Regions from separate parts of the Psychrobacillus sp. NPDC093180 genome, predicted to be linked through region 1. Evidence: predicted binding sites of a transcription regulator. Region 1 holds the regulator's gene; the other holds the start of a gene.
What was found. The regulator LexA, encoded in region 1, represses DNA repair genes until DNA is damaged. The targets are predictions, from matches to a motif close to CGAACATATGTTCG.
Positions count from the first base shown of each region.

Region 2: a site for LexA is predicted at 3,188-3,201, ahead of uvrB (excinuclease ABC subunit UvrB). Genes of this name have one in related genera too.

Region 1 is NZ_JBIVOJ010000012.1:29,285-35,245, reverse strand. It holds gene ACIP9W_RS17310 (substrate-binding periplasmic protein) at 1-708, shown strand, start outside; gene ACIP9W_RS17305 (amino acid ABC transporter permease) at 726-1,367, shown strand; gene ACIP9W_RS17300 (amino acid ABC transporter ATP-binding protein) at 1,380-2,126, shown strand; gene ACIP9W_RS17295 (OsmC family protein) at 2,146-2,580, shown strand; gene lexA (transcriptional repressor LexA) at 2,727-3,338, opposite strand; gene yneA (cell division suppressor protein YneA) at 3,512-3,829, shown strand; gene ACIP9W_RS17280 (YneB family resolvase-like protein) at 3,826-4,473, shown strand; gene ACIP9W_RS17275 (DUF896 domain-containing protein) at 4,539-4,772, shown strand; gene tkt (transketolase) at 4,861-5,961, shown strand, end outside.
Region 2 is NZ_JBIVOJ010000006.1:218,913-224,873, forward strand. It holds gene uvrA (excinuclease ABC subunit UvrA) at 1-1,134, opposite strand, end outside; gene uvrB (excinuclease ABC subunit UvrB) at 1,140-3,122, opposite strand; gene ACIP9W_RS11125 (IDEAL domain-containing protein) at 3,256-3,495, opposite strand; gene ACIP9W_RS11130 (competence protein ComK) at 3,674-4,216, shown strand; gene ACIP9W_RS11135 (YhjD family protein) at 4,213-4,578, opposite strand; gene ACIP9W_RS11140 (EAL and HDOD domain-containing protein) at 4,836-5,961, opposite strand, start outside.

The DNA of each region.
Region 1 (5,961 bases):
GCAATTCAGGATAAAGGGGAAATAACAGTAGGGATAATGGGTACATATGCGCCTTATAATTTCCGAAATAAGGAGCAAGGATTTGATGGATTTGATGTAGATATCGCAAAAGAATTAGCGAAGCGACTAGGTGTTGAAGCAAAATTTGTTGCGCAGGAATTTTCAGGTTTAATCCCTGGGTTGCAAAAGGGTAAATTTGATATGTTAGTTAGTCAGGTGACGATTACAGAAGATCGACAAAAACAATTAGATTTTACAGATCCTTATATTACAAATGATGTAAAAGTTATTGTGAAGGAAGATAATACTTCTGTTCAATCAGTAGATGATTTTAAAGGCAAAAAGATTGCAGTTGGTTTAGGAACGAATGATGAAGCATTCCTGCGTAATGAGTTGATGAAACAAGTTGGTGAATTCCAAATCAACACATACGACGATGTGATCACAACGCTTAAAGATTTAGACGCTGGACGAGTGGACGCAACGATCAATAATGCCTATGCATTAAAACCAATTGTTGAAGAAAATGGATTTCAAGTAAAAGCGGTCGGTGCACCGATTAAATCGGATCAAGCTGCAGTAGCTGTTAAAAAAGGGAATACAGAGTTAGTAGCTGCCTTAAATAAAGCATTAGCCGAGATGAAAGAAGACGGAACGTATAAAGAAATTTTCGTTAAGTGGTTTGATGAAGAACCGAAAGCCGAGTAAGAAAAGAGGTTGTGTACATGGATATGATCATAGATAATATACCCTTTTTATTAAAGGGAGCGTATTATACTTTATTAATAACGGTGGTATCTATGTTTTTCGGTTTAATAATCGGTTTGATCACAGCGATTGCACGTTTAAAGGGCAATCGCTTCTTTCGTAATGTAGCGAGAGGGTATGTATCGATTATTCGGGGAACACCACCATTAGTTCAAATTTTTATCGTGTATTTTGGGCTTGTCGATTTTGGGATAGAGCTAGGTTCATTGACAGCTGCTTATATTGCATTAAGTATTAATATTGGTGCTTATGTATCGGAGGCATTTCGAGGAGCGATCCAAGCGGTGCCTGCCGGGCAAACAGAAGCGGCTCTTGCGACTGGGATGACAGAGGCACAGGCTATTCGCCGTATCGTTATTCCACAAGCGATACGTATCGCGATACCACCACTCGGGAATACATTTGTTGGGATGCTGAAGGAGACTTCTTTAGTTTCTGTGATTGCAGTTACGGAGCTTATGCGCTCAGCCCAATTATTAATCGCACAGTATTATGTAAATATGCCGTTTTATTTAACGATTGCTTTAATGTATTGGATCATGAGTACGGTATTTACATTTATATTAAGTAGATTAGAAAAACAATTATCCGTTTATTAAGGGGGGACAGTCTTGATACAGATAAGTGATTTATCGAAAAGCTTCGATCAACAGGAAGTGTTAAAAAATATTTCGCTGACGATTCCCGCTCATCAAGTAGTCGCGGTTATTGGACCGAGTGGTTCAGGAAAGAGTACGTTTTTGCGGTGTATCAATGGATTAGAGAAGATTACTGGCGGGGCAATTTCTGTTAATAATCATCAACTATTTGCAAAGGATTCGAGAAAAGTACAACAAAAAACAATTCATGCCATCCGTCAAGATACTGGTATGGTTTTCCAACAATTTAACTTATATCCTCATAAAACGGTGATTGAAAATGTAATGGAAGCATTGATCGTCGTGAAAAAGCAATCGAAGGAACAAGCGAAAGCAATCGCTTCAAAAGTTTTGAAACAGGTCGGCTTGCAGGAAAAAGAGAATGTCTATCCTTCGAAGCTCTCAGGTGGGCAACAGCAGCGTGTAGCAATTGCACGTGCACTGGCCATGGAGCCTAAAATTATGTTGTTTGACGAGCCAACCTCCGCATTAGACCCAGAGCTTGTAGGAGAAGTGTTGAAAGTGATGAAAGAATTGGCTGATGAAGGTATGACAATGGTTATCGTTACGCATGAAATGAGGTTTGCACAAGATGCGGCAGATCGCATATTATTTATGGCGGAAGGTCAAATTGTAGAAGATGCAGAGCCGAAAAAGTTTTTTTTACATCCATCAACAGAAAGAGCCCAAAAGTTTTTAGCAAAAGTAAATGAGTTTTAAAAAAGGAGCATGATAAACAATGGAAGTAAAAGCGATATGGCAGGGTGGACGAGCGTTTGAAGCAAAAGGTGCATCTGGTTATCCAATGGTAATGGATGCAACGGCAAACTACGGGGGAGAAGGAAAGGCTCCGACACCAACGGAAATGTTACTTAGTTCGTTAGCTGGTTGTATTGGAATTGACGTAACGATGATTTTAAAACCACATTTAGAAAAAATCGAATCAATTGAAATCACAGTGGACGGGGCTCGTCGTGAAGAATTACCGACTGCATTTACGGGATATACATTATTATTTGATGTAAAAGGGGATATTGATGCGAAAAAGGTTATTCGTGCTATTAAACTTGGAGAAGAAAAGTATTGCGCAGTTTCTGCTTCGTTAAAAGCGGAAGTAACTTATCGATTAATATTAAATGGAGAAGAAGTAGAAATACAAGCAACAGAAGGATAAAACAAAACCCACTCATCTGATTAAAGATAAGTGGGTTTTTCGATGATTTAAACGAAAATGTCCACTTTTCGTTTAAATATGATATCGGCTCTTTGTCATCATACGGACTTTCATATAATTTGTCAAGTTTACGAGAATTCTATCCCTTATTGGATATTGCGGTATACGCCAACTACTTTACCGAGAATCGATACTTGGTCAACAATAATTGGATCCATAGAAGAATTTTCAGGTTGCAAGCGGAAATATGATTTTTCTTTGAAAAAACGTTTAACCGTAGCTTCGTCCTCTTCTGTCATTGCGACAACTATATCCCCATTATTAGCAGATTGTTGTTGTTTTACGACAACATAATCACCATCTAGTATACCTGCCTCTATCATACTATTTCCCATAATCTCTAACATAAATAAATGATCATCGGCTGTACCGAATGTTTCAGGCAGCGGGAAAAACTCTTCAATATTTTCGACAGCAGTAATTGGTAGACCTGCTGTAACCTTACCTACTAACGGAACATGGACAACACCTTGTTTTTCGGCAATACCATCAAGAATTTCAATTGCGCGTGGTTTCGTCGGGTCTCTTCTAATAAGGCCTTTGCTCTCAAGACGAGCTAAGTGCCCGTGCACAGTAGAACTCGATGCTAGTCCGACTGCTTCGCCTATTTCACGTACGGAGGGTGGATATCCTTTCGTACGAACTTCTTCCTTAATAAAAGCTAAAATGTCCTCTTGTCTTTTCGATGCTTTTTTCAATGAGTTCACCTCTTTTTTGGTCATTTTTCTACTAAATTCTTTCTTACTATAAGTATAACAGTCTCTCATACATTATGCAAACATAGGTTCTAATAAGTGTTGACAAAAACAAATGTTCGTTTTATGATAGGAACATAAATACCGAACAAACATTCTAATTAGGGGGATTTAACGTGAATTGGGTAAAAGAAAACAATTTTATTACATTATTTTTAGGATTATGTGTTGTTTTTATGATGACGCTGATTATCTCTAATACATTATCGACAGAACAACAATCTGAAATTAAAATAGAACATGGCGACTCTTTATGGGAACTTGCAAATAAGTTTGCAACAGACGAACCAAAAGAAGAATGGATAAATAAAGTAATGGTCATGAATAATTTACAAAGCTCTCATATTCGAGTAGGGGAAGTGCTTGTTATTCCGGAGATACAGGAAAATTTCCATTTTGATCATGGCACAGAGATAGCGAGTGATAGTAATTGAAAGCAGTAATATATTGTCGTGTGAGCACGGAAAAAGAAACGCAAGAATCTTCTTTAGCCAGACAAGAAGAGGAACTGATAGAATTTGCACAAGCGCAAGGTTATGAAGTATGTGAAGTGTTTACAGATCAACATAGTGGATATGATATTGAGCGCGAGGGCTTGCTTGATTTACTCGTATACATAAAGGATTTCGATATTAAAGCGGTTTTCGTTCAGGATGAGACTCGAATAGGTCGTGGAAATGGTCGAATGGCAGTGCTTCATTTACTTCAAAAAACTAATACATCTGTCTTTACTTTACAAGATAAAGGTATATTGAATTTAAATGAAATGGATTCTATGCTGTTAGAAATTTTAGCACTGGTGGAGGAATATCAACGGAAGCTTCATAATGCGAAAATCAAGCGGGGAATGAAACGAGCTGTTTCTAAAGGATTTCGACCTGAGAAAAACTTAAAGGTAAAAGGAAATCCGGAAGGAAGAGAACGAATTGATGCACCTGTAAATGAAATTGTAAGGCTGCGAAATGCTGGGCTAACGTACGAAGAGATAGCTTCCACGTTAAAAGGATTAGGCTTTGAAATAAGTAAGGCAACTGTTCATCGCAGATATATTGAATTTATGGAGACAGAGGAAGTGTAAAGACTTGCACTCTGTCTCTTTTTTACTTACCTTTATAAGAGATACAAAAGGAAAGGATGATATATATGTTAAGTAAACAAAAACTAGCACGCATTGGCGAGCTCTCCAAAAAATCTAAAACAACTGGATTATCCATAGAAGAAGCAAAAGAACAAAGCGCTCTAAGAAAAGAATATTTAGAAACGTTCCGATCTACTATGAGAGATACTATTGAAAGTGTGAAAGTAATCGATCCTGCTGGAAATGATGTTACTCCTGCAAAAGTACAACAAGCCAAAAAAGGTAAGTTTCTGAATTAATTAATCATTTCAGAAACCATTGATAATAGATGCATTGTTGTCTAAACTAGAGCTATAGTTAAAAATTTTGTTCGAGAGGATGTCATTCATGTCATTACAGTCAGATTTACTTGCAATTAATACAATTCGTACCTTATCTATTGATGCAATCGATAAAGCGAATTCAGGCCATCCAGGTCTTCCAATGGGAGCTGCACCAATGGCTTATACATTATGGACAAAGCACTTACGTCACAACCCTAATAATCCAAACTGGTTTAATCGTGACCGTTTTGTTTTATCCGCAGGTCATGGTTCCATGCTTCTTTATAGTCTACTTCACCTTGGTGGGTACGACTTACCGATGGAAGAGATAAAAAACTTCAGACAGTGGGGCTCTAAAACTCCAGGACATCCAGAGTTTGGTCATACTGTAGGTGTAGAAGCAACAACTGGTCCTCTTGGACAAGGTATTGGAATGGCAGTAGGTATGGCTATGGCAGAAGCTCATTTAGCAGCTACGTACAACAAAGAAGACCATGCTATTGTAGATCATTACACATATGCGCTTTGCGGAGATGGCGATTTAATGGAAGGTGTCGCAGCAGAGGCGATTTCACTTGCAGGGCATTTACAATTAGATAAGCTAATCGTTTTATATGATAGCAATGATATTTCTCTTGATGGAGATTTGCACAAATCTTTCTCTGAGAAAGTGGAGAAACGATTTGATTCTTACGGATGGAATTATATTTTAGTGGAAGACGGAAACGATATCGCTGAAATTTCCGCTGCAATCGAAAAAGCGAAAGCACAAAATGATAAACCAACCCTTATTGAAGTGAAAACAGTTATCGGTTTTGGTTCTCCAAATAGAGCTGGTAAATCGGATGCACATGGTATGCCACTTGGAAAAGATGAAACAGCTTTAGCAAAAGCGGCATATGAATGGTTATTCGAAGGTGACTTCCATGTACCAGAAGAAGTATATGAGACTTTTAAAGAAGCTTCTCAGCGTCAAGGAGTAAACGAAGAAAATGCTTGGAATGAACGATTTAGCTCATATGAAGCATCATTTCCAGAGCTTGCTACTACATTTAAACAAGCAATCAGTGGAGAGCTTCCGGAGAATTTTGCGTCTGCAATGAAAACTTATGAAGAAGGTTCATCCCATGCGACTCGTTCTGCTTCTGGAGATGCAATTAATGCG
Region 2 (5,961 bases), on a different contig from region 1:
TAAAACGCCCTCAAATTGAATAAGACTGTCGCGTACTTGACCAAATTCATTTTCATAGCGGAAACGAATCTTATCTCCGCCTGATCCGTACATAATTTTCTTCCACTGATCTATCGGCAATTTTTCTACCGGCACATTCATTTTGATTTTGTAATGTTTACACACAGCTTCTAATAATTTGGGATAATATTGTGAGCTTGTTGGCTGCCATGCAACAATGGCACCCTCTTCCAACGTCATACTTTTATCAGGTACAACGAGTTCTGGGTCTACTTCCAGCTTCGATCCTAAACCATCACAATCGGGACATGCACCAAATGGGCTGTTGAATGAAAACATCCTTGGTTCCAGCTCACCTATCGAAAATCCACAAATCGGGCATGCATGATGTTCGCTAAATAAAATTTCTTCATGCTCCATTACATCAATTAATACACGACCGTCCGCAAGTCGAAGTGCTGATTCAAGCGAATCGCTTAACCTTGCCTCTACTCCCTCTTTCAGAACGATTCTATCTATTACTACTTCAATATTATGTTTTTTGTTTTTATCTAAATTTATATCATCATCTAGGTCAGTGATTTTCCCATCTATTCGAACACGTACAAAGCCTTGCTTTTTCATGTCTTCCAATAACTTTACATGCGTTCCTTTACGTCCGGACACAATTGGCGCCAGTACTTGCATTTTCGTTCTTTCCGGATACTCACCTAGTCGATCAACCATCTGTTCAATCGTTTGAGATGATATTTCAATTCCGTGTGTAGGACAGATTGGCTTTCCGACACGCGCAAATAACAAACGTAAATAATCGTAGATTTCCGTTACTGTCGCTACAGTAGAGCGTGGGTTTTTACTTGTTGTCTTTTGGTCGATAGAAATAGCTGGAGATAGACCTTCAATGACGTCGACATCCGGTTTATCCATTTGGCCTAAAAATTGTCTTGCATAGGCCGATAGTGATTCTACATATCGGCGTTGACCCTCAGCGTAAATAGTGTCAAATGCTAAAGACGATTTACCAGATCCCGACAATCCTGTCATAACAACTAGCTTATCTCTTGGTATTTTTAAGCTGATATTTTTTAAATTATGTGCCCGAGCACCTTCTATAATAATTTCTTGGTTTTTCACTTGGTTCACCCTTCCAACTTCAGTTCAAGGATTGCATCACGTAATTGTGCTGCCCGTTCAAAATTAAGTGCTTTAGCAGCATCTTTCATTTCTTTTTCTAAATTTTGTAGCAATGTATTTTTTTCTTCTTTCGTTAGAGGTTTTCCACTTGTTAACTGCTGTGCATAACTCGCTTTCTCTTCCGCCACTTGCGTTGCACGAATAACCTCACGAATTTTTTTCTGAATTGTTTTCGGTGTGATCCCATGCTTTTCGTTATATTCCATTTGAATTGTACGACGTCGTGTCGTTTCATCCATCGCTTTTTGCATAGAATCTGTTATTTTATCTGCATACATGATTACTTCACCATTTGAATTTCTCGCCGCACGCCCGATTGTTTGGATTAATGAACGCTCCGAGCGTAGGAACCCTTCTTTATCTGCATCTAAAATTGCCACTAGAGACACTTCTGGTAGGTCGAGCCCTTCCCTTAACAAGTTGATTCCGATGAGGACATCATATGTTCCTAAACGAAGATCCCTTATTATTTCAATTCGCTCTAATGTTTTTACTTCGGAATGTAAGTACTGTACTTTTATGCCGATTTCTTTTAGATAGTCCGTCAAATCTTCTGACATTTTCTTCGTTAATGTCGTAATTAAGACACGCTCATCTTTTGCCGTGCGTTCCTGAATTTCATTGATCAGATCATCAATTTGTCCTTCAATCGGCTTCAATGTAATAATCGGATCCAATAACCCAGTCGGGCGAATGATTTGTTCGACCATTTCAGGTGTATGTTCTAGCTCATAAGGACCTGGGGTTGCAGATACATACACTGCTTGATGGATATGGTCTTCAAATTCACTAAAAGTAAGTGGTCTGTTATCAAGTGCTGACGGCAAGCGAAAACCATGGTTTACTAATACTGATTTCCTTGCTTGGTCTCCATTAAACATTCCTCTTACTTGTGGTAACGAAACATGGCTCTCATCCACTACTAATAAAAAGTCTTTTGGAAAATAGTCTAATAATGTATATGGAGTTGCGCCTGCTTCTCTTAAAGTAAGATGGCGAGAATAGTTTTCGATCCCCGAACAAAATCCCATCTCCTGCATCATTTCTAAATCATAGCGTGTACGCTGCTCTAGTCGCTGCGCTTCTAGTAATTTATCCTCATCACGTAGGATTTTTAATTGTTCTTCTAATTCTTTTTCAATATTCTCTATTGCAATCTTCATCTTTTCTTCTCTTGTAACGAAGTGAGATGCCGGGAATATGGCTACATGTTCACGCTCTGCCATTATTTCTCCTGTGAGTGCGTCTACTTCACGAATTCGATCAATTTCATCACCAAAAAACTCGACACGAAGACATTTTTCATCTCTGGATGCTGGGAAGATTTCGACAACATCCCCACGTACACGGAAAGTTCCTCTTGTAAAATTAATGTCGTTTCGTTCATATTGGATGTCGACTAGTTTTCTAAGCAGTTGGTTTCGCTCAATTTCCATTCCTGTCCGCAAAGAAACGACCAGTTCTCTGTATTCCTCTGGATTCCCGAGCCCATATATACAAGAAACAGATGCAATAATGATGACATCTTTTCTTTCAAATAAAGATGATGTAGCAGAGTGTCGAAGTTTATCAATTTCCTCGTTAATGCTGGAATCCTTTTCAATATACGTATCTGTTTGAGGTACGTATGCTTCCGGTTGGAAATAGTCGTAATAACTAACAAAGTATTCGACAGCATTATTAGGAAAGAACTCTTTAAACTCGCTATATAGCTGTCCTGCAAGTGTTTTATTATGCGCCATTATAAGGGTTGGCTTATTTGTTTGCTGGATGACATTTGAAATCGTAAATGTTTTCCCAGTACCCGTTGCCCCGAGCAATGTTTGATGTTTTTTTCCTTCTTGTACACCTTTTACTAATTCTTTTATTGCTTCTATTTGATCCCCTGCTGGCTCATACGGAGCTTGCAAATCAAAAATTTGTTCCATACATAAGCCTCCCACGATTTGAATATTTTCAGTTTAACATACTCTTTTTTTGAACACTAATAAAACGAACGTATGTTTTTTCACTTTATTATTTGCGCAGAATAAAAGCCGCTTAAGTGTAAGCGGCTTCCTTCTATTGCTTTGGATTATTTAACTGCTGCAAAGCATTTGTATATTGCATAAATGCTTTTTTGTCTTTCTGATCCAGCGCCTCGTCTATCAATCTCAATAATCGATTACTACTTTGTTCCCGGTGGATAATGTTCAAAAACATATCAAGATAAATTTCGTTCAACAGTTTTTCTGCAGAGCTTTCTTTCCCAGGCTGACCCATTGCTCTTAAAAATTCTGCATATGAATATTGTTTGTCCATTTCCATCACCCCGATGCCTTTTTTCCATTATATAAAAGCTGAACGTGAGTTGCAATCATTTTTAGAAAATTTAGATTTTATAGCCAAAAATAACAATTTTAAAAATTCGACAAATTTACTTGATTTTTTCCCATATTTATCTATAATCGAGTTATAACAGCCTAAGGAGTGAATGTATATGTTCAATAAAAAAGACGAAAAACCTTTCCTAGTTTCATTTGATACCGCTGTACTTCAACCAGTTGTAATTAATAACAAAGTTTTTACCAAAGCCATTAGCTATTCGGGCGAAACCAAAATAATAGGTAAAAGGCCATATGATATTGTCCGCTCTTCCTGTTCCCATTATGGTTCTAACATTCAACTATCCACTAAATTATCGAAACAAGCTATTGGAAACTATTTAAAATTACCAATTCTTATCGCATATGACTATGGAAATCCCTGCATTTTACTTCCCATTCTTTCTCCAAAATCTGATTTAAACGTATGGTTTTCTCTTGGAGCCATCGAATCATTTTATCCTTCTGAAGGAGGCTCTACAATCGTTTTAACAAATGGACAAACAATCCAAGTACCTTCTTCTCCACATACGATTAGCCGACAAGTTGGATTTGCTAACCTACTAAATATGCACTTGTTAAGAAGAATGAGTCACCTGGTGAATAATGGACTTGTTCCTTCTCGCGGACCTTTATTTCAAAAAAACTTTTTTAATTAATGTGCAGTCTCTACAATCGCCAAATACACGGTGAGTAGTTCTTCCACCCGATTGCGGAGTCGGACATTTAAGTAACGACGATGTTCTTCATAGCCTCCATGAAAAAATACATATTCGGTGAACATATCATCACCTTCTCCGCGAAGAACTTTCATACTGTGCCTTTTCATATAAATATGCGTCTTTTTTAATTCACTTTGAACATGCTTTGTGGCTCCTTCTACCATAGCTACATATGGACGTTTTAACTTAAAGGGGCCTCTTTCAAAAATCATTCGATCCTTTTCTAAAATAGTTAATACCATTGGGAGATAAATCATGTTTTCTAAATAAGGGATGGCCTCTTCCGGTATCAATGGCATATCGCATTCTCCTTTTAAGGAACATTTGTTCTCATTATATTGTACTACTTTTAGAAGAAAATGCAACAATTTAAAAACGTTACTTTTTGGAAAAAATGAATAACGATTACTAGTAGAGTATTCGTAAGCCGCCTCCCTAAATCTTGATGATAAATTTAATAAGGCATGTTATTTCTATACGGTACGGTCCTTGTTAATATGTCTTAACATATTTATTTGAGTACAACAAAAAAACTCCTAGCCAACATGACTGGGAGTTAGTTTGTGATTTCAGTTGCAAAGCGTCTTGCTTCTAGATAGAGAGCATTTAATGTGGAATGATCGATGCTAAGCAAGGCTGCTCCAACGATCATATCATTCCAGCGGACCTCATCACATGCAATCGCAAGTTCCAGAAAAGGAGTCATTTCCGTTTTAGTTCCAGAAAGTGTTTCTGCCACTTCATCCGAAAGTGGTAGATCTTGCAGTAAATGAATCATCGGCCGATGTAATAATGTGTCTATTAAAGAAAACATACCTACTAGGAAATACTCAGAAGCATTTTGTAAAAATTTACGCCTTGCTAATAATTCACAGAGTTTTGCTCGAAACAATGATGCTTCAATAAGAGCCATACCATCACCTGAATGATTCTTTTTAGATTCACGTAGTAATAAAACATATAACCAATGGTTCAATTCCTCCAGTCCAAGGATGAGCACACCTTGCTTGATGGAACGGACTTTAGATTTGGAACGGACTGCAGGGGAATTAATCATTTTTAATACTTTGAAAGAAAGTGATACATCTCGTTCGATTTCATTAGAAATTTCTTCTACGGAAACAGAGTTATTCCGCAGCAAATTGATAATCCGAAAATATTGCGCTAAATTTGCTGGAATCTCTGATCCTTTTATCACTTCAGGCTTTGCAAAGAAGTAACCTTGAAAAAGTTTATAACCGGCAGCCCTCGCTTCATGAAACTGTTCTCTTGTTTCCACTTTTTCAGCTAGCAACACGATGTTCGGATAATTGGCTTTGACGATTCGTTCAATGGCATATCGTTCCGTTCGAGTGCTTAATAGAAAATCTACTTTAATATAGTCTACAAGAGAAAATAATTCTCCGTATAAATTCACGTTCTTTTGTAGGACAAAATCATCCAAGGCGATCAAAAAGCCAAGGGATTTAATCTCTCGCAGATCCTCAATTAAAGCTGTCGTAATCGGAATATCCTCCAAAATTTCAACCACAATTCGATTCGCCGGAAATTTAGAAAACACTTCTTTTTTTAATAAATTCTCCGTAAAGTTAATAAAACATAATTTTTCCCCTGCTAGTTCATTAATACCTATTGTTAAAAAGGAATGCGTTAGAACATCTAAAGTTGCTTCATCCCCTGCT